DNA from 3 places in the Streptomyces sp. NPDC001194 genome. Region 3 is predicted to be linked to each of the others. Evidence: riboswitches for the same ligand, from Rfam matches in the RefSeq annotation. Region 3 holds a riboswitch; each other region holds the start of a gene.
The links. Region 3 has a riboswitch for thiamine pyrophosphate ahead of thiO (glycine oxidase ThiO). Riboswitches for the same ligand answer to the same signal wherever they lie in the genome.
Positions count from the first base shown of each region.

Region 1: another riboswitch for thiamine pyrophosphate. It lies ahead of thiC (phosphomethylpyrimidine synthase ThiC); the one in region 3 lies ahead of thiO (glycine oxidase ThiO).
Region 2: another riboswitch for thiamine pyrophosphate. It lies ahead of ACFY1T_RS19555 (thiamine ABC transporter substrate binding subunit); the one in region 3 lies ahead of thiO (glycine oxidase ThiO).

Region 1 covers NZ_JBIAXU010000003.1:462,992-470,691, reverse strand. The annotation lists gene ACFY1T_RS10220 (LacI family DNA-binding transcriptional regulator) at 197-1,312, shown strand; gene ACFY1T_RS10215 (metallophosphoesterase) at 1,529-2,764, shown strand; gene ACFY1T_RS10210 (hypothetical protein) at 2,915-3,751, shown strand; gene thiC (phosphomethylpyrimidine synthase ThiC) at 3,869-5,656, opposite strand; TPP riboswitch at 5,651-5,796, opposite strand; gene ACFY1T_RS10200 (YibE/F family protein) at 5,869-7,290, shown strand; gene ACFY1T_RS10195 (SsgA family sporulation/cell division regulator) at 7,385-7,700, opposite strand, start outside.
Region 2 covers NZ_JBIAXU010000008.1:162,559-170,258, reverse strand. The annotation lists gene ACFY1T_RS19575 (LOG family protein) at 1-923, shown strand, start outside; gene ACFY1T_RS19570 (hypothetical protein) at 1,014-1,916, shown strand; gene ACFY1T_RS19565 (ABC transporter ATP-binding protein) at 2,033-3,079, opposite strand; gene ACFY1T_RS19560 (ABC transporter permease) at 3,079-4,695, opposite strand; gene ACFY1T_RS19555 (thiamine ABC transporter substrate binding subunit) at 4,737-5,837, opposite strand; TPP riboswitch at 5,923-6,032, opposite strand; gene rlmN (23S rRNA (adenine(2503)-C(2))-methyltransferase RlmN) at 6,091-7,203, opposite strand; gene ACFY1T_RS19545 (phosphatidate cytidylyltransferase) at 7,365-7,700, opposite strand, start outside.
Region 3 covers NZ_JBIAXU010000002.1:553,299-560,998, reverse strand. The annotation lists gene metF (methylenetetrahydrofolate reductase [NAD(P)H]) at 1-564, opposite strand, end outside; gene thiE (thiamine phosphate synthase) at 657-1,319, opposite strand; gene ACFY1T_RS07270 (Rv2175c family DNA-binding protein) at 1,456-1,821, opposite strand; gene ACFY1T_RS07265 (NAD(P)/FAD-dependent oxidoreductase) at 1,901-3,121, opposite strand; TPP riboswitch at 3,226-3,338, shown strand; gene thiO (glycine oxidase ThiO) at 3,336-4,553, shown strand; gene thiS (sulfur carrier protein ThiS) at 4,550-4,750, shown strand; gene ACFY1T_RS07250 (thiazole synthase) at 4,756-5,550, shown strand; gene pknB (Stk1 family PASTA domain-containing Ser/Thr kinase) at 5,683-7,602, shown strand; gene ACFY1T_RS07240 (deoxyribonuclease IV) at 7,607-7,700, shown strand, end outside.

The sequences.
Region 1 (7,700 bases), on a different contig from region 3:
GTGAGTTGAGACCGCCCCGAAACCACACCTCTTTGGCATGCCCGTACCCGACGACAAACGGCCCACTCACTCTCCGCACTCAAACCCCTTCGTTTCCAAGGTCATTGGGGGTGGCGAACCATGCAGAATCGTGCCTGTCAACCCGTGCATATGCACCCGGACCACCCACCCCGCCGAGCCCTACTATCGGCTCGCCATGACAGCAGCAGGGAAGCATCAGGTGAGCCGGACCGAGACCACCCGGCGGGCCGCCGGCCGACAGGGCCGGGCCGGCATCAGGGACGTGGCCGCCGCGGCGGGCGTCTCGATCACGACAGTCTCCGACGCCCTCAATGGCAAGGGGCGGCTGCCGGACGCCACCCGCCGCCACGTTCGCGAGGTCGCCGACCGGCTGGGCTATCGCCCTTCCGCAGCGGCCCGCACCCTCCGCACCGGCAAGTCGGGCCTCATCGGCCTGACCGTGACCACGTACGGGGATGAACCTTTCACCTTCACCGAATTCGCGTACTTCGCCGAGATGGCCAGGGCCGCCACCTCCGCCGCGCTCGCCCGCGGCTACGCCCTCGTCATCCTCCCCGCCACCTCCCGACACGACGTGTGGTCCAACGTGGCCCTCGACGGCACCGTCGTCATCGACCCCTCCGACCACGATCCCGTCGTCAGCGAACTGGTCCGCCAAGGGCTCCCCGTCGTCTCCGACGGCCGCCCGGCCGGCTCGCTCCCCGTCACCGCCTGGGTCGACAACGACCACGAAGCCGCCGTACTCAACCTGCTCGACCACCTCGCCGCCGCCGGCGCCCGCCGGATCGGGCTGCTGACGGGCACCACCACGGACACCTACACCCGGCTGTCCACCACCGCCTACCTCAGCTGGTGCGAGCGCGTCGGCCAGGACCCCGTCTACGAGTCCTACCCCGCACACGACCCGTGCGCGGGCGCCGTCGCCGCGGACCGGCTGCTCGCCCGGCCCGACCGGCCCGACGCCGTCTACGGGCTCTTCGACCCCAACGGGACCGATCTGCTGGCCGCCGCCCGGCGCTACGGCCTGCGCGTCCCCGAGGACCTGCTGCTCGTGTGCTGCAGCGAGTCCACCGTGTACGCCAACACCGAACCGCCCATCACCACCCTCTCCCTCAAACCGCGCCGCATCGGCACCGCCGTCGTGCAGCTGCTGATCGACGCCATCGAGGGGGTCGACACCGGCCGCCCGGTCGAGCAGGTGGTCCCGACCGAACTGATCGTCCGCACTTCCTCGCAGCGCAGGCAGCCCCGTACGACCGTCAGCCCGCCCCGTTCACCGGCCAAGGACTGACCGCCGCAGCGCGATACCGGCGGGGCCGACGGCCCCGCCGGGGATTTCCGCAACACCTATTTCGGGAGAAAGCGGCAGGAACTATTGGTTCCGCCCAGGATTCACCACCCCTGGTGCGTCACAGAGCGCGAGCCGCATTCCTATGATGGGCGCACGACATCACGGACCCTCCGCTCAGGAGGCCAAGAGGGTCCGCAGGTGTACGGCAGCGCGACGGTGGTGGAGGGGTCGATGACTCAGGGGGCCGGTCAGGGACCCGCGATGCGGACGGAGACGCTGCGGGACTTCCGAGTTCCGGTCACCGAGCCCGTCCCGTACGGCGTGCCCGGCGCGCTTCCCGAAGAGGCCCCGGTGTACGGCGAGTACCCCGCGTACTACGGGGAGGGCACGCCGGTGCCCCCGCAGCCCTCCGTGCCGCCTCAGCCCCCCGCGCCGCCGCAGCCGTCCGTACCGCCGCAGCCGCCGATGGGCGGGGTCCCGGCCGCGGACGGGCCGGCTCCGGCCGACGGGGACGAGATCGACGAGGGCTACACCCCCACGCACCGGGATCTGCCGATCATCGGCCGCGGGGGGCCGGGCGACACCGTCCAGGTCCAGTACGTACCCCAGGAGCCCGCGGCCGCGGGCCCCGGACCGCTGTACGTCGTCGGCGACGTCCACGGCTATCTCGACGAACTCGTCCACGAACTCCAGGCCCAGGGCCTCATCGACGCCGACCGCCGCTGGTCGGCCGGCAACGCCCGCCTCTGGTTCCTCGGCGACTTCACCGACCGCGGCCCCGACGGCATCGGCGTCATCGACCTCGTCATGCGGCTGTCCGCCGAGGCCGCCGCAGCGGGCGGCTACTGCAAGGCCCTGATGGGCAACCACGAGCTGCTGCTCATCGGCGCCAAGCGGTTCGGCGACACCCCCGTCGCCTCGGGCGCCGGCACCGCCACCTTCCAGGCCGCCTGGCTCCTCAACGGCGGCCAGCGCACCGACATGGAGCGCCTGGAGGACGTACACCTGCAGTGGATGCAGCGGCTGGACGCGGCCGTCCTGGAGGACGGGCACCTGCTGCTGCACTCCGACACCACCGCGTACCTCGACTACGGAGACTCCGTCGAGGACGTCAACGACACCATCCACGAGCTGCTCAACCGCAACGACGCCGACATCACCTGGGACCTGTTCCGCAAGTTCACCAAGCGGTTCGCGTTCCGCGACGAGGAGACCGGCCCCCAGGCCGTACGTGAACTCCTCGACACCTACGGCGGCGGCCGCGTCGTCCACGGGCACAGCCCCATCCCGTACCTGCTGGGCGAGGTGGGCACCGAGGACGGCGACGAATCGCGCGGACCGGAGGCCGTGAACGGCCCGCACGTGTACGCGGAGGGGCTCGCCATCGCGATGGACGGCGGGGTCACGATGGCGGGCAAACTCCTGGTGGTGCAACTCCCCTTGAACGACTGACGGTTATCAGAAGGGGGGTAATTTCGGGAAAGCCCCTGTCACGGCGTGGCATGGGCGCTCTACCATCGCCCTATCCGTAGCAGGCTCTCCTCCGTTTGTGCCGGCGCCCGGGTCTACGCGGGCAAACCGGTCCCTACGGAGCATCGGGGGATGCACATGAACAGCGCTCCGCACCTGCTGACCGAAGACCGACCCGAGTTCGATCGGCTCCTCGACGAGGCGCTCCGCACCGCGCACGAACGGCCCGAGCTCGCCGCTCTCGGTGAGCGCCTGAACGCCGAACAACTGCGCACGATGGCCATCGGGGCCAGTGCGCTGCTGACGGCCGCGGCCGCGGCCGAGTACGACCGCTACGTGAAACTGCGCGGAGAGCGGCGCGAAGAGGTCCTGTCCACCCCCGGTGCGGCCCGGGACCAGACTGCCGGACTGCAGGGCGAGGGCGAGGACGGCGCGGGCGTCAGTGCCGTCGTCGCGGTGCTCGCGCCGGTCCTGGCGGGCACCGCGATGGTGATATTCCTGCTGGTGGGCTACGTCCTGAAGGCGATCGAACCCGAACCGGCTTTCGCGAACACCATGCTGACGGCGGGTTGGCTGTTCGGCGCGCTCACCGTGGTGTCGCTGTTGTTCGCCGTGATCGGGCTGCTGGTGACCGCCGTCCGCAACCGGGCGACCGAGGTGGGGGCCGGGGACGAGGTCGACGCGATACCCGACGACGTCGCGCGGGCCCGCGAGGCCTGGCGGCACGCCCTGCTGGAGCGGGGCATCCTGCCGTTCCTGCGGGACGCTCTGGCCGACCCGAGCGCGGCGCCGGCAGGGACGGGTTATCCGGCCCCGCACACGCCGAAGGCCGGTCGCATCCCCAACCTGGGATACAGCCGGCCCGACTTCACCAGTCCGGGGTCCCCTTCACAGGGCCCCCGCCCCGGCTACACGCCTCCGGACTTCACGAGCCCGGACTTCACCAGCCCGGACGGCGGCACGCAGTAACGCCGCCGCGGCAGGCCGACCGCCCCTGTTTCACGTGAAACATCGCGCCACGGCCGGAACGCTGCCCTGGGAAGCCCCCTCATCCTCCCCAGAGCAGCGCCGGCCGCCTTGGGCGGGTCAGTCCGCCAACGGGAGGTACACCCGATTCCCGCTCGCGGCGAACTCGGCGGACTTCTCCGCCATGCCCGCCTCGATCTCATTGGCCTTCAGGTCCCCGCCGTGCTCACGACGGATGTCCTGCGAGATCTTCATCGAGCAGAACTTCGGACCGCACATGGAGCAGAAGTGCGCGGTCTTGGCCGGCTCGGCCGGGAGCGTCTCGTCGTGGAACTCGCGGGCCGTGTCCGGGTCGAGGGCCAGGTTGAACTGGTCCTCCCAGCGGAACTCGAAGCGCGCGTCCGACAGGGCGTCGTCCCACTCCTGGGCACCCGGGTGGCCCTTGGCGAGGTCCGCCGCGTGCGCCGCGATCTTGTACGTGATGACACCGGTCTTCACGTCGTCGCGGTTGGGCAGGCCCAGGTGCTCCTTCGGCGTGACGTAGCAGAGCATCGCAGTGCCCCACCAGGCGATCATCGCGGCGCCGATGCCCGAGGTGATGTGGTCGTACGCCGGGGCGACGTCCGTCGTCAGCGGGCCGAGCGTGTAGAACGGCGCCTCCTCGCAGATCTCCTGCTGGAGGTCGATGTTCTCCTTGATCTTGTGCATCGGGACGTGGCCCGGGCCCTCGATCATGGTCTGCACGTTGTGCCGCTTGGCGATCGTGTTCAGCTCACCCAGCGTCTTCAGCTCCGCGAACTGCGCCGCGTCGTTGGCGTCGGCGATGGAGCCGGGGCGCAGGCCGTCGCCCAGCGAGTACGTGACGTCGTACGTCGCGAGGATCTCGCAGAGCTCCTCGAAGTTCGTGTAGAGGAAGTTCTCCTTGTGGTGCGCGAGACACCAGGCGGCCATGATCGAGCCGCCGCGGGAGACGATGCCGGTCTTGCGGCGGGCGGTCAGCGGCACGTACGGCAGCAGCACGCCGGCGTGGACCGTCATGTAGTCGACGCCCTGCTCGGCCTGCTCGATGACCGTGTCCTTGTAGATCTCCCAGGTCAGTTCCTCGGCGCGGCCGTCGACCTTCTCCAGCGCCTGGTACAGCGGCACGGTGCCGATCGGGACCGGGGAGTTGCGCAGCACCCACTCGCGGGTGGTGTGGATGTTGCGGCCGGTCGAGAGGTCCATGACCGTGTCGGCACCCCACTTGGTGGCCCAGGTCATCTTGTCGACCTCCTCCTCGATGGAGGAGGTGACCGCGGAGTTGCCGATGTTGGCGTTGACCTTCACCAGGAACCGCTTGCCGATGATCATCGGCTCGATCTCCGGGTGGTTCACGTTCGCGGGAAGCACCGCGCGACCTGCGGCGATCTCCTCGCGGACGACCTCGGGGGAGACGTTCTCGCGGATCGCGACGTACTCCATCTCCGGGGTGATCTCGCCGCGTCGGGCGTACGCGAGCTGTGTGACGGCAGCGCCGTCACGGCCCCGGCGGGGCTGACGCGGGCGGCCCGGGAAGACCGCGTCGAGGTTCTTGAGGCCACCCCGCGGCGAGGTGTGCTTGATGCCGTCGTCCTCGGGCCGCACCGGCCGGCCCGCGTACTCCTCGGTGTCGCCGCGGCCGATGATCCAGTTCTCGCGCAGCGGGGCCAGGCCGCGCCGTACGTCGGTCTCGATCTGCGGGTCGGTGTACGGCCCGGACGTGTCGTAGAGCGTCACGTCCTTGCCGTTGGTGAGGTGGACCTGGCGGACCGGCACCCGGAGGTCGGGCCGGGAGCCGGCCAGGTATCCCTTGTGCCAGCCGGGCTGGCGCTCGGTCTGGCCGTCGGCGTCCTGGCTGACGGCAGGCGTGCGTGCGTCCTGAATGGTCATGAGACCTGATCTCCCTACGCCGGCATTACCCGGTAACAGGTTCGGCGGTCGACGCAGCCTCTTCCCGTACGCATATGTGCTGCGCGTACGGTGATCAGCGCCCTCTCAGCCCGGTGCTCCGAGCTCCCGCGTTGTGCAAAGGTGCCCCCACGCTAGCGTCATTTGTGGCGTGCTGAACAGTGGGCCCCCTCAACTCTTGCGATGATCTGCCGGTGACGTCCTCGCCGCAGCCTCCCTCCACGCCCACCGAGCACCCGGGTCACGCCGACCACGCACACGTGGGCCACGGGCATGACCACGGGCATGACCAGAGCCCGTCCCAGGGTCAGCCCCAGGGCCACTCCCATGGTCATTCCCACGGCCACGGACCGGCTGCTCCCGTCTCGAAGCACCTGCGCAAGGTCATCGCCGCGGTCCTGATCCCCTTCGCCGTCGCCGTCTTCGTCGGCATGGTGGTGCTCTGGCCGGGCGGCGCCCCCGCCCACGAGCGCTCCGGGGTCGGCTTCGACCGGCAGACCCAGCAGGGCACGGTCGTCGCGCTCGAACAGGTCGACTGCAAATCGGTGAACGCCTCACAGGTGCCGACCACGGGGAGCGTCTCCACTCCGGAGGGCCGCGAGGCCCGGGCCCAGCAGACCGGTGACTGCAAGAAGGCCACCGTCGAGGTCGCCACCGGGCCGGACAAGGGCCGCACGTTCGTCGAGATCGTGCAGCCCGGAGCGCCACGGCAGTTGGAGAACGGCCAGGAGGTGGTCGTCGCGTACGCGCCGGACGCTCCCCGGGACCTCCAGTACTCGGTGGTCGACGTGAACCGCAAGCTCCCCCTGGCGGTGCTGGCCGGCATCTTCGCGGTCGCCGTGGTCGTCGTCGGGCGGATGCGCGGCATGTTCGCGCTGATCGCGCTGGTCGTCAGCTTCGGCGTGCTGACCCTCTTCATCCTCCCGGCGATCCTGCAGGGCTCGAACCCACTGGTCGTCGCGGTCGTCGGGGCCAGCGCGATCATGCTCATCGCGCTCTACATGTGTCATGGCCTGAGCGCCCGTACGTCCGTCGCCGTCCTGGGCACGCTCGTCTCGCTGCTGCTGATCGGGCTGCTCGGCTCGGTGTTCGTCGACTGGGCGTTCCTCAGCGGCAACACCGACGACAACACGGGGCTGATCCACGGGCTCTACCCGGACATCGACATGAGCGGTCTGCTGCTCGCGGGCGTGATCATCGGATCGCTCGGTGTGCTCGACGATGTGACGGTCACCCAGACATCGGCGGTCTGGGAACTCCACCAGGCCGATTCGTCGATGGGGTCCCGCGCCCTGTACCGGGCGGCCATCCGGATCGGCCGCGACCACATCGCCTCGGTGGTGAACACCCTGGTGCTGGCCTACGCGGGCGCGGCACTTCCGCTGCTGCTGCTGTTCTCGATCGCGAACAGCAGCATGGGATCGGTGGCCAACAGCGAGCTGGTCGCGGAGGAGATCGTGCGGACCCTCGTCGGGTCGATCGGCCTGGTGGCCTCGGTCCCGGTGACCACCGCGCTCGCCGCGCTGGTGGTCTCCGCCGACCGGCCGGGATCCCCGGCCGGAGCGGCGGCTTCGGTGCCGGCCCGCGGCGGCCGGGGGCGGCGGCGCAAGCGCTGAGCGACCCGGGTGGCTCGGGGGCCCGGGGCGACTCGGCTCGTGCGGTCCGTCCGGCTCGCGCGGTCGGCCTGACCGGCTCTTCCGGTCGGGTCCCTCAGCCCGCGTTCTGCTCGTTCTGCTGCGGCTCCGCCAGGATCCGGTCCAGTGCCTCGTCGAGGTCTTCCTCGAAGTTGCCCAGGTTGCGCTCCTGACCGAGCGGAACAAGCCGGTCGGTACGGTCGAGGAACGCGACGAGCGGGGCCGCTCCGGCGCGGAACAGCGCCCGGTCGCAGCCGACCTGGAGCCGGATGTGGACGTCGGACAACTCCTCGGGATCGGTGGGGGCGATGTGCACATCGCCGTCGCCGCACGGCTTGTTGATGCCGTCGAGGAGCAGCTCCCGGCCGAATGCCCAGGTCACGGGGGCGTCT
Region 2 (7,700 bases), on a different contig from region 3:
TGCGCGCGGACGGCGCGCTCGTCTTCCCGCCCGTCCCGGACCTGCCCTTCGACCCCTACCGCGGTCTGCTGTACACGGCCGACGAGCTGTTCACGGGACTGTCCGCCGGATACGAGGCCACCCCCGACGCCCAGTCGTACGCCTGGTTCCAGGAGACCAAGGCGGACGGCGACGTCTTCTCCTCGATGCTGCGGTCCGTCCACGACGACGCGATCTCCGACGCCCTCGACGAACACCTCGCCGGCGCCCGGGTGGTGGGCGTCATGGGCGGCCACGCGATGGCCCGCGGCGGCCTCGACTACCAGGGCGCGGCGGAGCTCGGACGGGAACTGGCCCGGTCGGGACTGACGGTGGCCACCGGCGGCGGCCCCGGCGCGATGGAGGCGGCCAACCTCGGCGCCTACCTGGCGCCCGCCCCGGACGAGGCCCTGCCGGAGGCCCTGGAGATCCTGGCCAAGGCCCCCTCCTTCGCCCCCTCGGTGTCCGACTGGGCCCGCGCGGCCTTCGCCGTACGGGACCGCTGGCCCGATGGAGGGGACTCGGTGGGCATCCCCACCTGGTTCTACGGGCACGAGCCGCCGAACGCCTTCGCCGGTCACATCGCCAAGTACTTCGCGAACGCCATCCGCGAGGACGGGCTGCTGGCCCGGTCCACCGCGGGCGTGGTCTTCCTGCCGGGCGCGGCGGGCACCCTCCAGGAGATATTCGACAACGCGACGCCGAACTACTACGAGTCGCGGGGCGAGCCGACCCCGATGGTCCTGGTCGGACGTACGCACTGGACCGAGCACCTGCCGGCGTGGCCGCTGCTGCGGGCGCTGGCGCGCGGCCGGGCGATGGAGTCGCGGATCGCGCTGGTCGACTCGGTGGAGGAGGTCCCCGCCGTACTCGCACGGATGAACGCGGGGAATGAGACGAAGTAGAGGGCGGCCCGAGGCAACTTCCCGGCCCGATCGCACGTCTGCCATAGGTAATCAAAAAGCAAAACCTGCCAGACGTGAACGGAGCCCTCGGTGCTCATAGGCCTGCTGACCGCGATCGCGGCGTCCATCTGCTACGGCACGGGGTCCGTCCTCCAAGCCGTGGGCTCGCGCAGGGCGGCCCGGATGTCCCCGGCCGCCGCGGGGGTGACCGCGCACGGCGGCCCGAACCTCTCGTCCACCGCGAAGGCGGCGATGACGTGGGAATTCATCGTCGGCACCATCCTGGACTTCGTGGGCTTCGGGCTGGGCGCGCTGGCCGCCCGGCTGCTGCCGCTGTTCCTCTCCCAGACGGTGATCAGCGCCAACCTGGTGATCACGGCCGTCCTCAGCGTGAAGATGCTGGGCATCCGGCTGACCCGCAAGGAGTGGACCTCGATCGGGGTCGTCTGCGCGGCCCTGGTGCTGCTGGCGACGGCGGCCGGCCACGAGGGCGGCCACCACGCCCCGATGTCCACGCACTGGTGGCTGTTCGCGGTGACCCTGCTGATCATCGCGGGCGGCACGGTGGCCGTACGCCTCCTCGGCTCCCGGGCCGCGATCCTGGCGGGCCTGCTGTCGGGCCTGGCCTTCGGCGCGCTGGGCGTCGGCGTCCGGATCCTCGACGGCATCGACCCGTTCGACCTGGGCACGCTGCTCGCCGACCCGGCGCTCTACTCCATCGTGCTGGCCGGTGTCGGCGGCATGTACCTGCACACCGTCGCCCTCCAGATCGGCTCGGTGAACGGCGCGACCGCCGCGCTGGTCGTCGGCGAGACCGTACTGCCGGGCGCGATCGGCGTCCTGTGGCTGGGCGACGCCTCCCGCCCGGGCCTGGCCTGGCTGGCGGTCCTCGGCTTCGTCCTGGCCGTCACGGGCGCGGTGGCGGTCGCCTGGTACGGCAACCACGAGGGAGCGCAGAGCCCGGCGGAGGAACCCGCTCCCGCCGGGGTCTGAGGCGCGCGGTCCGCAGCTCGCCCCGGGCCTCCCGAGCCCGTCCGGCGGGTGAGGACCGGGCCGGGCCGGGCCCGGGGAGCGGTGGAGGGCAGGGCCGGGAGTGGGGCTCCCGGTGGCTACGCCGCCGGAAGCACGACCACCTCGGCCGGGGCGAAGGCGACCGCGACCCGGTCCCCCACCTCCGGCGCACCGGCCAGCCCGCACTCCGCCTCCAGCTCCGGCCCCGCCTCCGGCCGCAGCCGCAAGGCGACGTGCGTGCCGCGGAACGTCCGCGCGAGCACCTCGCAGCGCAGTCCGTCGGCGTCGAGCACGACTCCGGCCGGCCGGATCAGAATGCGCCGCTCCCCTTCCGGCGACCCGGCCGGCACCCGCACCTTCCCCCACGCCGTCGCCGCGGCCCCGCCCGCCACCACCGCCGGGATCACGTTCTCGAAGCCGAGGAAGCGCGCCACGAACTCCGAAGCCGGCCGCTGCCACACCTCCAGCGGGGTCCCGGCCTGCGCGATCCGCCCGTCGCGCATCACCACCACCCGGTCGGCCAGTGCGAAGGCCTCCCCCTGGTCGTGCGTGACGGCCAGCACCGTGGTCCCGAGCCGGGAGAACAGCCCCCGCAGCTCCACCACCAGCCGCTCGCGCAGCCCCCGGTCGAGCTGCCCCAGCGGTTCGTCCAGCATCAGCAGCCGCGGCGAGGGGGCCAGCGCCCGGGCCAGGGCGACCCGCTGCTGCTCGCCGCCCGACAGCGAAGCCACCGAGCGGCCCTGGGCCCCGGGGAGCCCGACCAGCTCCAGCAACTCCGCGACCCGTGCCTCGTACGCGCCTCGCCCGGGCCCCGGCGCGAACCCGCGCCCGGAGCCCCGCATGCGCAGCCCGAACGCGACGTTCCCGCCCACGTCCCGGTGCGGGAACAGCTGGTGGTCCTGGAACATCAGGCCGACCCCGCGCCGGTGCACCGGCACCTTGGCCTGGTCCGCCCCGCCCAGCAGGACCCGCCCCGCCGAAACGGGCTGGAGCCCGGCCACCACCCGCAGCAGGGTGGACTTGCCGCTTCCGCTGGGCCCGAGCACGCACACGGTCTCGTGCTCGGCGACGTCCAGGTCGACCGCGTCGACGACGGCACGCTCGCCGAAGCGGACCGAGACCCCGGCCAGTTCGAGCAACGTCATCAGAACTCTCCCGAGGTCTTGTCGGGGCGCAGCCGCTCCAGCACCAGCAGGGACACCGCGCACACCAGCATCAGAATCGTGCTCAGGGCCATCGCCTGCCCGTAGTTCATCTCACCGGCCCGCCCCAGCAGCCGTGCCACGGCCACCGGCAGCGTCGGCCGGTCGGGCCGGGCGATGAAGACGGTCGCGCCGAACTCCCCCAGGGAGACGGCGAAGGCGAAACCGGCCGCGATCAGCAGCGCCCGCCGCACCAGCGGCAGGTCCACCTCCCGCCAGGCCCGCAGCGGCGACGCCCCGAGGACGGCGGCGGCCTCGCGCAGCCGCGCGTCCACCGCACGCAGCACCGGCAGCATCGTCCGCACGACGAAGGGCACTCCCACCAGCGCCTGCGCGAGCGGCACCAGGATCCACGAGGTCCGCAGATCCAGCGGCGGCTCGTCCAGGGTGATCAGGAATCCGAAGCCGACCGTCACCGCCGACACCCCGAGCGGGAGCATCAGCAGCGCATCGAACCCGCGCACGAACCGGCCCGCGCGCCGGGTCAGTGCCGCGGCCGCGAGCCCCCCGACGCCCAAGGCGATGGCGGTGGCGGCGAGCGCGTACTGCAGGGAGTTCCAGATGGCCTCCAGCGGGGGCACCAGGAACGTTCCGCCACCGGCGCCCGCGTCCTGGAGCGCCCGGTAGAAGCCGAACCCGTACCCGCCGGGCGCGTCGAGGGAGCGTTCCACCAGCACCGCCAGCGGGGCCACGATCAGCAGCGCCACCGTCAGCAGCACCCCGCCCAGCAGGGCCCGCTGCGCCGGCCCGCTCGGCCGGTGCCCGGTCCGCGCCGGGTCCACGAGCCGCAGTGCGGTCTCGCGCCGGCGCACGGTCCAGGCGTGGATCCCGAGGATCAGGCCGACCGCCACGAACTGGACCATCGTGAGGACGGCGGCCGTCGGCAGGTCGAGCAGCTGCGCGGTCTGGCGGTAGACCTCCACTTCCAGGGTGGCGTACGAGGGCCCGCCGAGGATCTGTACGACGCCGAAGGAGGTGAACGTGAAGAGGAACACCATCAGCGAGGCGGCGGCCACCGCCGGCCCGAGCGCGGGCAGCGTCACCCGCCGCCAGGCGGCGAACCGCCCGGCGCCCAGCACCCGGGCGGCCTCCTCCTGGCGCGGGTCCAGCTGCGCCCAGAGCCCGCCGACCGTCCGTACGACGACGGCGTAGTTGAAGAAGACGTGCGCGAGCAGGATCGCCCACACGGTCGTGTCCAGCCGGACGCCCCACAGCTCGTCCAGCAGTCCGCCGCGCCCGACCAGTGCCAGGAAGGCGGTGCCGACCACCACCGTCGGCAGGACGAACGGGACCGTGACCACCGCCCGCAGCAGCTGTTTGCCGGGGAACTCGAAGCGCGCGAAGACGTACGCGCCGGGGAGTGCGATCAGGAGCGTGAGCACCGTGGATGCGAACGCCTGCCAGGTGGTGAACCAGAGCACGTCGGCGATGTCGGGCCGGCTCAGCACCTCGCCGATCCGCCCGAACTGCCAGCCCTCGTCGGTCTTGAGCCCTCGGCCGACGATCGCGGCCACCGGATAGGCGAAGAACAGCCCGAAGAAGGCGAGCGGCACGGCCATCAGCAGGAGCCGGACGGCCGTACCGCGTGCGCTCTCGCGTCCTACTTCACGACGAGCGCGGACCATGCCTTGACCCACTGCTCACGGTTCTTGGCGATGGTCTCGGGAGCGACGTTCTCGGGCTTCTCGACGACCACGCCGTGCTTCGTGAACAGCTCCGGCAGCTTGGCGTCCTTCACCACCGGGTTCACGAACATCTGGAGCGGCATGTCCTCCTGGAACTTCTTGCTCACCAGGAAGTCGAGGAGCGCCTTGCCGCCCTCCTCGTTCTTCGCGCCCTTGAGCAGGCCCGCGAACTCGACCTGGCGGAAGCAGGTGCCGGTGGCCACGCCCGTGGGGGCCTCGGCCGGCTGCGGCTCGCCGTACAGGACCTCGACCGGCGGGCTGGAGGCGTACGAGACGACCAGCGGCCGGTCGCCCTTGGCCTTCTTGCCGCCCGCGGAGCCGGAGAAGCGCTCGTTGTAGGCCTGCTCCCAGCCGTCGACGACCTCGACGCCGTTGGCCTTGAGCTTGCTCCAGTAGTCCTTCCAGCCCTCTTCGCCGTACTTGCCGACGGAGGCGAGCAGGAAGCCGAGGCCGGGCGAGGAGGTCGCCGCGTTCTCGGTGACCAGCAGGTTCTTGTACTCCGGCTTGACCAGGTCGTCCAGCGTCTGCGGCGGGGCGATCTTCTTGTCGGCGAAGTACGCCTTGTCGTAGTTGACGCAGATGTCGCCGGAGTCGACGGGCGTGACCCGGTGCTCCTTGTCGAGCACGTACTCGGGCTTCACGTCCGCGAGGCCCTTGACCTCGTACGGCGTGAAGATGCCGTTGTCGAGGGCGCGCGAGAGCAGCGTGTTGTCCACACCGAAGAAGACGTCGCCCCGCGGGGAGCCCTTGGTGAGGATCTCCTGGTTGAGGGCGGCGCCCGCGTCCCCGGACTTCAGGACCTTCACGGTGTAGCCGCTCTGCTGCTCGAACTCCTTGAGGACCGTGTCGGTCACGTTGAAGGAGTCGTGCGAGACGAGCGTGACCGTCTTGGACTTCGGTGTCTCGCCGGAACCCGCGGACTCGTCCTTGGCGTCGCCGCCGCCGCAGGCGCTGAGCGTGGCGACGCCGAGCGCGGCCGCGAGCGCCGCGCCCGCGAACTTCTTGGTGGTGCTCACTGGTGAATTCCTCCTGGGATGACCAGGAGAAGACGCGGCCCTGCCCGGCGCTCAGTGCGAGCGGTCGCCGGGCAGGGCGCAACAGCTTGAGTGATGACCGAACTTCCTACCCCGAATGACCGGGGCGAGGTTCAGAGGGTCTGCGGATGACGGTTACCGCACTCTCAGCGCTGTGGCGCTCCCCTGTCGGAATATGCAATTGGTTCGGCCACAGGGTACCCCGTGGCCGAATCGGGCCCGCGAAAACCGCAGGCTAGCGCTCCGAGGCCGCCAGCTGGCCGCACGCGCCGTCGATCTCCTGGCCACGGGTGTCCCGTACGGTCACCGGCACGCCGTGGCGGGCGATGGCCTCGACGAAGGCCCTCTCGTCCTCGGGGCGCGAGGCGGTCCACTTCGAGCCCGGCGTCGGGTTCAGCGGGATCAGGTTGACGTGGACGCGCTTGCCCTTGAGCAGCCGGCCGAGGAGGTCGCCGCGCCAGGCCTGGTCGTTGATGTCGCGGATCAGGGCGTACTCGATGGAGATCCGGCGGCCGGACTTCTCGGCGTACTCCCAGGCCGCGTCGAGGACCTCGCGGACCTTCCAGCGGGTGTTCACGGGGACGAGGGTGTCGCGCAGCTCGTCGTCCGGGGCGTGCAGCGAGACCGCGAGGCGGCACTTGAAGCCCTCGTCGGCGAAGCGCAGCATCGCCGGGACCAGGCCGACGGTGGAGACGGTGATGCCGCGCTGCGACAGGCCGAGGCCGTCGGGCTCGGGGTCGGTGAGGCGGCGGATGGCGCCGACGACCCGCTTGTAGTTGGCCAGCGGCTCGCCCATGCCCATGAAGACGATGTTGGACAGCCGGGCCGGGCCGCCGGGGACCTCGCCGTCGCGCAGCGCGCGCATGCCGTCGACGATCTGGTGGACGATCTCGGCGGTGGACAGGTTGCGGTCCAGGCCCGCCTGGCCGGTGGCGCAGAACGGGCAGTTCATGCCGCAGCCGGCCTGCGAGGAGATGCACATGGTGACCCGGTCGGGGTAGCGCATGAGCACGGACTCGACGAGGGTGCCGTCGTGCAGCTTCCACAGGGTCTTGCGCGTGGTGTCGTCGTCGCACGAGATGTGGCGGATGACGCTCATCAGGTCCGGCAGCAGCTCGTCGCGGAGCTTCTCGCGCGAGCCCGCCGGGATGTCGGTCCACTCGGCCGGGTCGTGCGCGTACCGGGCGAAGTAGTGCTGCGAGAGCTGCTTGGCCCGGAAAGGCTTCTCGCCGATCGCGGCGACCGCCTCGCGACGCTCCTCGGGGGTGAGGTCGGCGAGATGCCGGGGCGGCTTCTTGGCCCCGCGAGGGGCGACGAAGGTGAGCTCTCCCGGGACAGGGCGGGCCATGGCTGGTACTCCTCGTAAGACGAAAGGCGCGCCGCAGAAGCAGCGCGCCCTTCAAGAGTAACCGCCCGGACCCACCCAAAGCCTTCAGACGTACGTCGTCCCAGCTCAGCGGGGTTGCCCTGGTGAACCGCCCGTCGGCCGGAAGCCGCGGAGCCCGATTTTCAGCCGGTGCCGACGAAGGCGGCGAGCAGCAGCCACACCACCGGGGCGGTGGGCAGCAGGGAGTCGAGGCGGTCCATGATGCCGCCGTGGCCCGGGAGCAGCGTGCCCATGTCCTTGATGCCCAGGTCCCGCTTGATCATCGACTCGCCGAGGTCGCCCAGCGTGGCGCTGACCGCGACCGTGAGACCGAGCAGCAGGCCCTGCCACCAGACGCCGCCGTCGATCAGGAACTCCATGCACAGCGCGCCGGCCGCCATGGCGAAGGCCACCGCGCCGAACAGTCCCTCGCGGGTCTTGCCGGGGCTGATGCGCGGCGCCAGCTTGGTCTTGCCGAA
Region 3 (7,700 bases):
ATAGTCCGCTCCCGCGCGGCACTTGTCCACGAAGTGACGGATGTCCGTGTCCCAGTCCTCCGAGCGCGGGTGCATGTCGGGGAAGGCCGCGACGCCCACGCAGAAGTCGCCGGACTCCTTGAGCAGCCGGACGAGGTCGGCGGCGTAGTGGACGCCCTCGGGGTGGGCGACCCAGGGACCCATGGGGTCGCCGGGCGGGTCGCCGCGCAGGGCCAGCATGTTGCGGATGCCCGCGTCGGCGAACTGGCCGATCACGTGGCGCAGCTCGGCGATGGAGTGGTCGACCGCGGTGAGGTGCGCGACGGGGGTCAGCGTGGTGTCGGCGGCGATCTCCTGGGTGGCCTTGACGGTGCCGCCGCGGGTGGAGCCTCCGGCCCCGTAGGTCACGGAGACGAAGCTCGGGCCCACCGCCTCGATCCGGCGCAGCGCGTTCCAGAGGTTGCGCTCGCCCTTCTCCGTCTTCGGGGCCCAGAACTCGAAGGAGTACGACGGGCTCCCGGACGCCAGCAGGTCGCGGACCGTGCGTGCGCGGTCCGTGCGGGTGGAAGCGGTACCAAGGGCCATACGGGCAGGTTAGACGCGCCCACCCGGACGCCGAAGCCGTGTCCGCCTTTTGGACACGTTTTTGGACACCTGCACCTGCGCCGGGACGGGGCTTAGGAGGAAACGCGCTCGCGGACCCGCTTGGCCAGGTCGGCGGCGGCCGCGCCCGGGTCGGTGGCCTCGGTCAGCGCGCGGACGACGACGATGCGGGTGGCTCCGGCGTCGAGGACCTCGTCGAGGTTGCCGGCGTCGATGCCGCCGATGGCGAACCAGGGGCGGGCGGGGGCCAGCGAGGCCGCGTACCGGACCAGTCCGAGGCCGGGGGCGTACCGGCCGGGCTTGGTGGGGGTGGGCCAGCAGGGGCCGGTGCAGAAGTAGTCCACGCCCGGCTCCGCGACGGCCGCGTCCACCTCGGACTCGGCGTGGCAGGACCGGCCGACGAGGACGGACTCGCCGAGGATCGCGCGGGCGGCGGGCACCGGGATGTCGCCCTGGCCCAGGTGCAGGACGTCGGAGCCGATGGCGTGGGCGACGTCGGCGCGGTCGTTCACCGCGAGGAGCCGGCCGTGCCGGCGGGCGGCGTCGGCGAACACCCGCAGGTGCTCGAGCTCCTCGCCGGCCTCCATGCCCTTGTCCCGGAGCTGGACGATGTCCACGCCCCCCGCCAGGACCGCGTCGAGGAACTCGGGGAGGTCCCCCTGCCGCTTGCGGGCGTCCGTGCACAGGTAGAGCCGGGCATCGGACAGCTGGGCGCTCGCGGACACGATCGCGGACATGGGTACCCCCCGGGGTGGATGCGGTGCACGGGCCGTCCGGGCCCGCGCACCGCGGATGGATCAGGCGGCCCGGATCACCCGGGCGGCCGGCTTGCTCCGGCGGCCCGGATCTCTCCGGACGCCCGGATCTCTCGGGTCAGAGGGCGAGCGCCTGAGCGCGGCGCTTCACCTCCGTGCCGCGATTCTCGCTCAGCGCCTGCGCGGGGGTGCCGGGCAGGGTCGGGTCCGGGGTGAACATCCACTCCAGGATCTCCTCGTCGGAGAAGCCGTCGTCGCGGAGCACGGTCAGCAGGCCGGGCAGGCCCTTGACGATCTTGTCGCCGTCGATGAAGGGGGCGGGCACCTGGAGCGAACGGTTCTCGCCCCGGCGTACGGCGATCAGCTGACCTTCCTTGACCAGCTGGCGGACCCGGGTCACTTCGATGTCGAGCATCTCGGCGATGTCGGGGACGTACAGCCAGGCGGGGACAAGGGCGTCGATCTTTGCGTCAATCTCGGTCACGGGCACAAGCCTGCCACCTCGGACCGACACCCGGTACCCGGGCCGACCCGTCCGGGTCCCCGGGCACCGCCCGCGCGCCCTAGACCAGCGCCGCTTTCAGCGGGACCGCGGAGTCGGCGACCTTGGCCGGGTCCACCGGGGTACCCGCCTCGATCAGCTTCCGCCCCTGCGCCAGGTCCCGCGGCCGGCCCACCGCCAGGACCGCGGCCAGCGCCCCGCCCCGGAGCCAGCACACCGACCAGCCCGCCTCGGCGGGGTCCCCGCGCCACACCAGCTCGTCGGCGCCCGCGTGGTGCCCCGCGTACTGCACGAAGCGCCCGAACTGCTCCGACCAGAAGTACGGCACCGGGTCGTACACCTGCAGCGCGCTCCCGGCCACGATGTTCGCCGCGACCACCCGCGGTCCCTGCAGGGCGTTGTCCCAGTGGTGCACCAGCAGCCGCGCCCCGTAGCGGGCCGACGGGAACGAGGCGCAGTCGCCGACCGCGTACACCCCGGGCAGGGTGGTCCTCAGGTACTCGTCCGCCGTGACCGCGCCCTCCGGCCCGAGCTCGACCCCGGAGTCCGCGAGCCACCGGGTCGCCGGCCGGGCCCCGATGCCCACCACCACCGCTCCGGCCGGCAGCTCCCGCCCGTCCGCGAGCAGGACCCGCCCGGGCTCCACCGAGGAGACCTTGGCGCCGGTCAGCAGGGCGGCCCCGGCCTCCTCGTACCAGTGGGCCATCGGGGCCGCGACCTCCGCGGGCAGCGCCCCGGCCAGCACCCGGTCCGCCGCCTCGACCACGGTCACCGCGCAGCCCACCTCGCGCGCGGCCGTGGCGAACTCGGCGCCGATCCAGCCCGCTCCGACCACCACGGTCGCCGGCGTCCGGGCCAGCACCGGCCGGAGCCGGGCCGCGTCGTCCAGGGTGCGCAGCAGGTGCACGCCGGGGACGCCCTCGGCCCCGGGCAGGGTCAGCGGTTCGGCGCCGGTCGCCAGGACCAGGACCTCGTACGGGACCGGTCCCGCCTCGGTGTCCAGCTCGCGCTCGGCGGCCCGCAGCCCGGTGACCTCCACCCCGAGCCGGAGCACGACGTCGAGCCCCTCGAAGTCCACGTCGAACGCGGAGTCCTCGGCTTTGCCGAGCAGCACCGCCTTCGACAGCGGAGGCCGGTCGTACGGCTGGTGCGGCTCGGCACCCAGCAGGGTGATCGGGCCGCGCCACCCCTGCTCCCGCAGCGCGACCGCGGTCTGCACTCCGGCCATTCCGGCGCCGACGATGACGACGCCGCTCTGAGTCTGTTCCGTCTGCTCGCTCACGACCCCCAGCCTAGCGATCTGACGGCTCGTCAGGAACAGCGGCCCGGCGCGGCGGCCGGGGAGGCAGCCTTACCCGCCCCCGGCGGCGGGGTTAGGCTGGCGCCCGTACCTATCGCGGGAGTCCGGGCGGACCGGGCTGAGAGGGAGGCTGAGCGGCCTCCGACCGTACGAACCTGATCCGGGTCATGCCGGCGAAGGGAGGGGCTGGACGCCCATGCACTCATCTCGGAAGGGATCCGACGCGGGATCCGTCGCATCCACCGGATCCGCGCGGGCCGCGGGGTCCGACGTCCTCGTCATCGGGGGCGGGATCATCGGCCTGGTCACCGCCTGGCGGGCGGCCCAGCACGGACTGCGGACCGTACTCGCCGATCCCGCGCCCGGCGGTGGCGCGGCGCAGGTCGCGGCCGGCATGCTCGCCGCCGTCACGGAGCTCCACTACGGCGAGGAGACCCTGCTCGGGCTCAACCTCGCCTCCGCCGCCCGCTACCCGGAGTTCGCCGCCGAGCTGGCCGAGGCCGGCGGCGGGACGGACATCGGATACCGGGCCTGCGGCACGCTCGCCGTCGCCCTCGACGCCGACGACCGGCTCCACCTGCGGGAGCTGCACGCCCTCCAGCGCCGCTGCGGCCTGGAGTCCGAGTGGCTCACCGGCCGCGAGTGCCGCCGCCTGGAGCCGATGCTGGCCCCGGGCGTACGGGGCGGCCTGCGCGTGGACGGGGACCACCAGGTCGACCCGCGCCGGCTGGCGGCCGCGCTGCTGGCCGCCTGCGAGGGCGCCGGCGTGGAGATCCGCAGGGCGGCCGCGGAGCGGCTGCTGACCGCGGCCGACCGGGCCGTCGGCGTACGGCTCGACGACGGCACGGAGCTGCGCGCGGACCAGGTGGTCCTGGCCGCGGGCTCGCTCAGCGGCCGGCTGGCCGGCGTACCGGAGCAGGTGCTGCCTCCCGTACGGCCGGTGAAGGGGCAGGTGCTGCGGCTCGCGGTGCCGCCGGCGTACGCGCCGTTCCTGTCGCGGACGGTGCGGGCGGTGGTGCGCGGCAGCCACGTGTACCTGGTGCCGCGCGAGAACGGCGAGCTCGTCATCGGGGCCACCAGCGAGGAACTCGGCTGGGACACCACGGTCACCGCGGGCGGGGTGTACGAACTTCTGCGCGACGCACACGAGTTGGTGCCCGGCATCACCGAACTGCCGCTGACCGAGACCCGGGCCGGGCTGCGGCCGGGATCCCCGGACAACGCCCCGCTGCTGGGCCCGACCGACCTGCCCGGCCTGCACCTGGCCACCGGGCACTACCGCAACGGGGTGCTGCTGACCCCCCTCACCGGCGACGTGATGGCCCGGCTGCTGACCACCGGCACGCTGCCCGAGATCGCCCGCCCGTTCAGCCCGCGCCGGTTCTCCACCGCACGTCAGGAGTCGTACGCATGACCATCTCCGTCAACGGCGAGCCGCGCGAGATCGCGGCCGGCACCACGCTCGACGCGGTGGTCGCCACCTTGACCACGGCCCCGTCCGGGGTCGCGGCCGCACTGAACGAGACCGTGGTCCCGCGCCGCCAGTGGCCGCTCACGGCGGTGGGCGAGGGCGACCGGGTCGAGGTCCTCACCGCGGTGCAGGGGGGCTGAGCGCGATGGCGGACGACGCTTTCGAGCTGGGCGGCCGGACCTTCTCGTCCCGTCTGATCATGGGGACGGGCGGGGCGCCGAGCCTGGACGTCCTGGAACGGGCGCTGGTCGCGTCCGGCACGGAGCTCACGACGGTGGCGATGCGGCGGCTGGACCCGACGGTGCAGGGCTCCGTCCTGTCGGTGCTGACGCGCCTGGGCATCTCCGTACTGCCCAACACGGCGGGGTGCTTCACGGCGGGCGAGGCGGTGCTGACGGCGCGCCTCGCACGGGAGGCGCTGGGCACGGACTGGATCAAGCTGGAGGTCGTGGCGGACGAGCGGACGCTGCTTCCCGACGGGGTGGAGCTGCTGGACGCGGCCGAGACGCTGGTCGACGAGGGCTTCACGGTGCTGCCCTACACGAACGACGACCCGGTGCTGGCGCGCAAGCTGGAGGACGCGGGCTGCGCGGCGATCATGCCGCTGGGGTCGCCGATCGGCTCGGGGATGGGCATCCGCAACCCGCACAACTTCGAGCTGATCGCGGAGCGGGCCGGGGTCCCGGTGATCCTCGACGCGGGGGCGGGCACGGCCTCGGACGTGGCGCTGGCGATGGAGCTGGGGTGCGCGGCGGTGATGCTGGCGTCGGCGGTGACCCGGGCCCAGTTCCCGGTCCTGATGGCGGCGGCCATGCGTGACGCGGTTTCGGCGGGCCGGCTGGCGCACCGCGCGGGACGCATCCCCCAGCGCCGCTTCGCGGAACCCTCCTCCCCCACCACGGGCCGAGCCGCCCTGGACCCGGAACGCCCGGCGTTCTGACGGAGCGGGGAGGGGACGGGGCTCACGGCGCGGGCCCGCGCCGTGAGCCCCGTACGCCCGTCCATGTCACGGCTGCGCTGCAAGCCTGGACACCCCGCACGGCCCCGACGCACCGGCTCGTAGAATCGCCGGGTGGACACGACCCTGGATGACCCCCTCGTCGGGCAGACACTCGACGGCCGCTACCGCGTGGACGCGCGCATCGCGGCCGGCGGCATGGCGACGGTCTACCGGGCCGTCGACACCCGCCTCGACCGCGTGCTCGCCCTCAAGGTGATGCACCCGGCGCTCGCCGCCGACGCCGGCTTCGTCGACCGCTTCATCCGCGAGGCCAAGTCCGTGGCCCGCCTCGCGCACCCCAACGTCGTCGCCGTCTTCGACCAGGGCACCGACGGGCCGTACACGTACCTCGCCATGGAGTACGTCTCCGGCTGCACCCTGCGCGACGTGCTGCGCGAGCGCGGTGCGCTCCGGCCCCGGGCGGCCCTCGACATCCTCGAACCGGTCCTCGCGGCCCTCGGCGCCGCCCACCGCGCCGGGTTCGTGCACCGCGACATGAAGCCGGAGAACGTCCTGATCGGCGACGACGGCCGGGTCAAGGTGGCCGACTTCGGCCTGGTCCGCTCCGTCGACACCGTCACCAGCACCACCGGCGCCGTCCTCGGCACCGTCTCCTACCTCGCCCCCGAGCAGATCGAGAACGGCGTCACCGACACCCGCGTGGACGTCTACGCCTGCGGCGTCGTGCTGTACGAGATGCTCACCGGCTCCAAGCCGCACACCGGCGGCACCCCCGCCCAGGTCCTCTACCAGCACCTCCACGAGGACGTGCCGCCCCCGTCGGCCGCCGTCCCGGGGCTGCCCGGCATCCTGGACCAGCTCGTCACGTACGCGACCGCCCGCGATCCGGAGCTGCGGCCCACCGACGCCGCCGGGCTGCTCGGGCTGACCCTCGACGCCCGCGCGCTGCTCGGCGACGCCGAGCTGGACGCCGTACCGCCGCAGGCGCGTGCCGAAGACCGCAGTGCCACCGAGGACCGCACGAGCGTGATCCCGCGCCCCCTCACGGCGCAGCCGCCCGTGGACCGGACGTCCCGGCTGGAGCTCCCGGAGCGGCCCGGGGCCACGCCGGAGCAGGCGCCGGTCCCGGCCCGCCGGCGCGGACCGCGCCGCGGCACCCTGCTCGTCATCGTCGGCGTGCTGTTCGCGCTCGGCATCGGCACCGGGGTCTGGTACATCAACTCGGGCCAGTTCACCAAGGTGCCCAATCTGCTCGGGAAGACGGAGGCGCAGGCCAGGTCCGACCTGTCGGCGGCCGGCCTCGGCGTGAAGCGGGTCGACCGCAAGTTCAGCGACACCTTCGACCGCGGGACGGTGATGAACTCCGACCCCGGGAGCGGCAAGCGCATCCGCGGCAACGGCGCGGTGGCGCTGACGGTCTCGCGCGGCCCGGAGCTCGTCTTCGTACCGGACCTGAAGGGCAAGCCGCTGGAGGAGGCGAAGGCCGAGCTGACCCGGAGCGGGCTGGCGCCCGGCATGGTCACGCAGGCGTTCAGCCAGGACGTCGCCCAGGGTTCGGTGATCTCCACCGACCCGCAGGGCGGGCAGAAGCGCGCGACCGACACCGCGGTCGCGATCGTGGTCAGCAAGGGCCGGCCGGTGCAGGTGGGCAATGTGGTCGGACGGCCCCTGGACCAGGCGCGGGCCGCCCTCCAGGACCTCGGTCTCAAGGTCGAGATGGCCGCCGACCAGGTCAATTCACCGTTCCCGGCCGGTACGGTCGCCAACCAGTCGATCGGCGCCGGCGCCCAGGCCTCGACCGGTGACACGGTGACGCTCACCGTGTCCAAGGGCCCCCGGCAGATCCCGGTGCCGAACGTGACCGGCCAGGAGGCGGACGTGGCCCGCAAGACGCTGGAGGCGGCCGGGTTCAAGGTGAAGGTGGAGCGTCCGCTCATCTCCTTCAGCAACACGGTGGACGCCCAGTCGGTGCCGGGCGGCCAGAGCGCGCCCGAGGGCAGCACCATCGTCCTGCGCACGAAGGGGCTGTAAGGGGATGGACCGGGCCGTGCGCAATCCCGTGGGCGGGCACGTCCCCGTCGCCGGCGGGCTCGCCTCCGTGGGGCTGACGTACGCGCGGGAGATGGGCG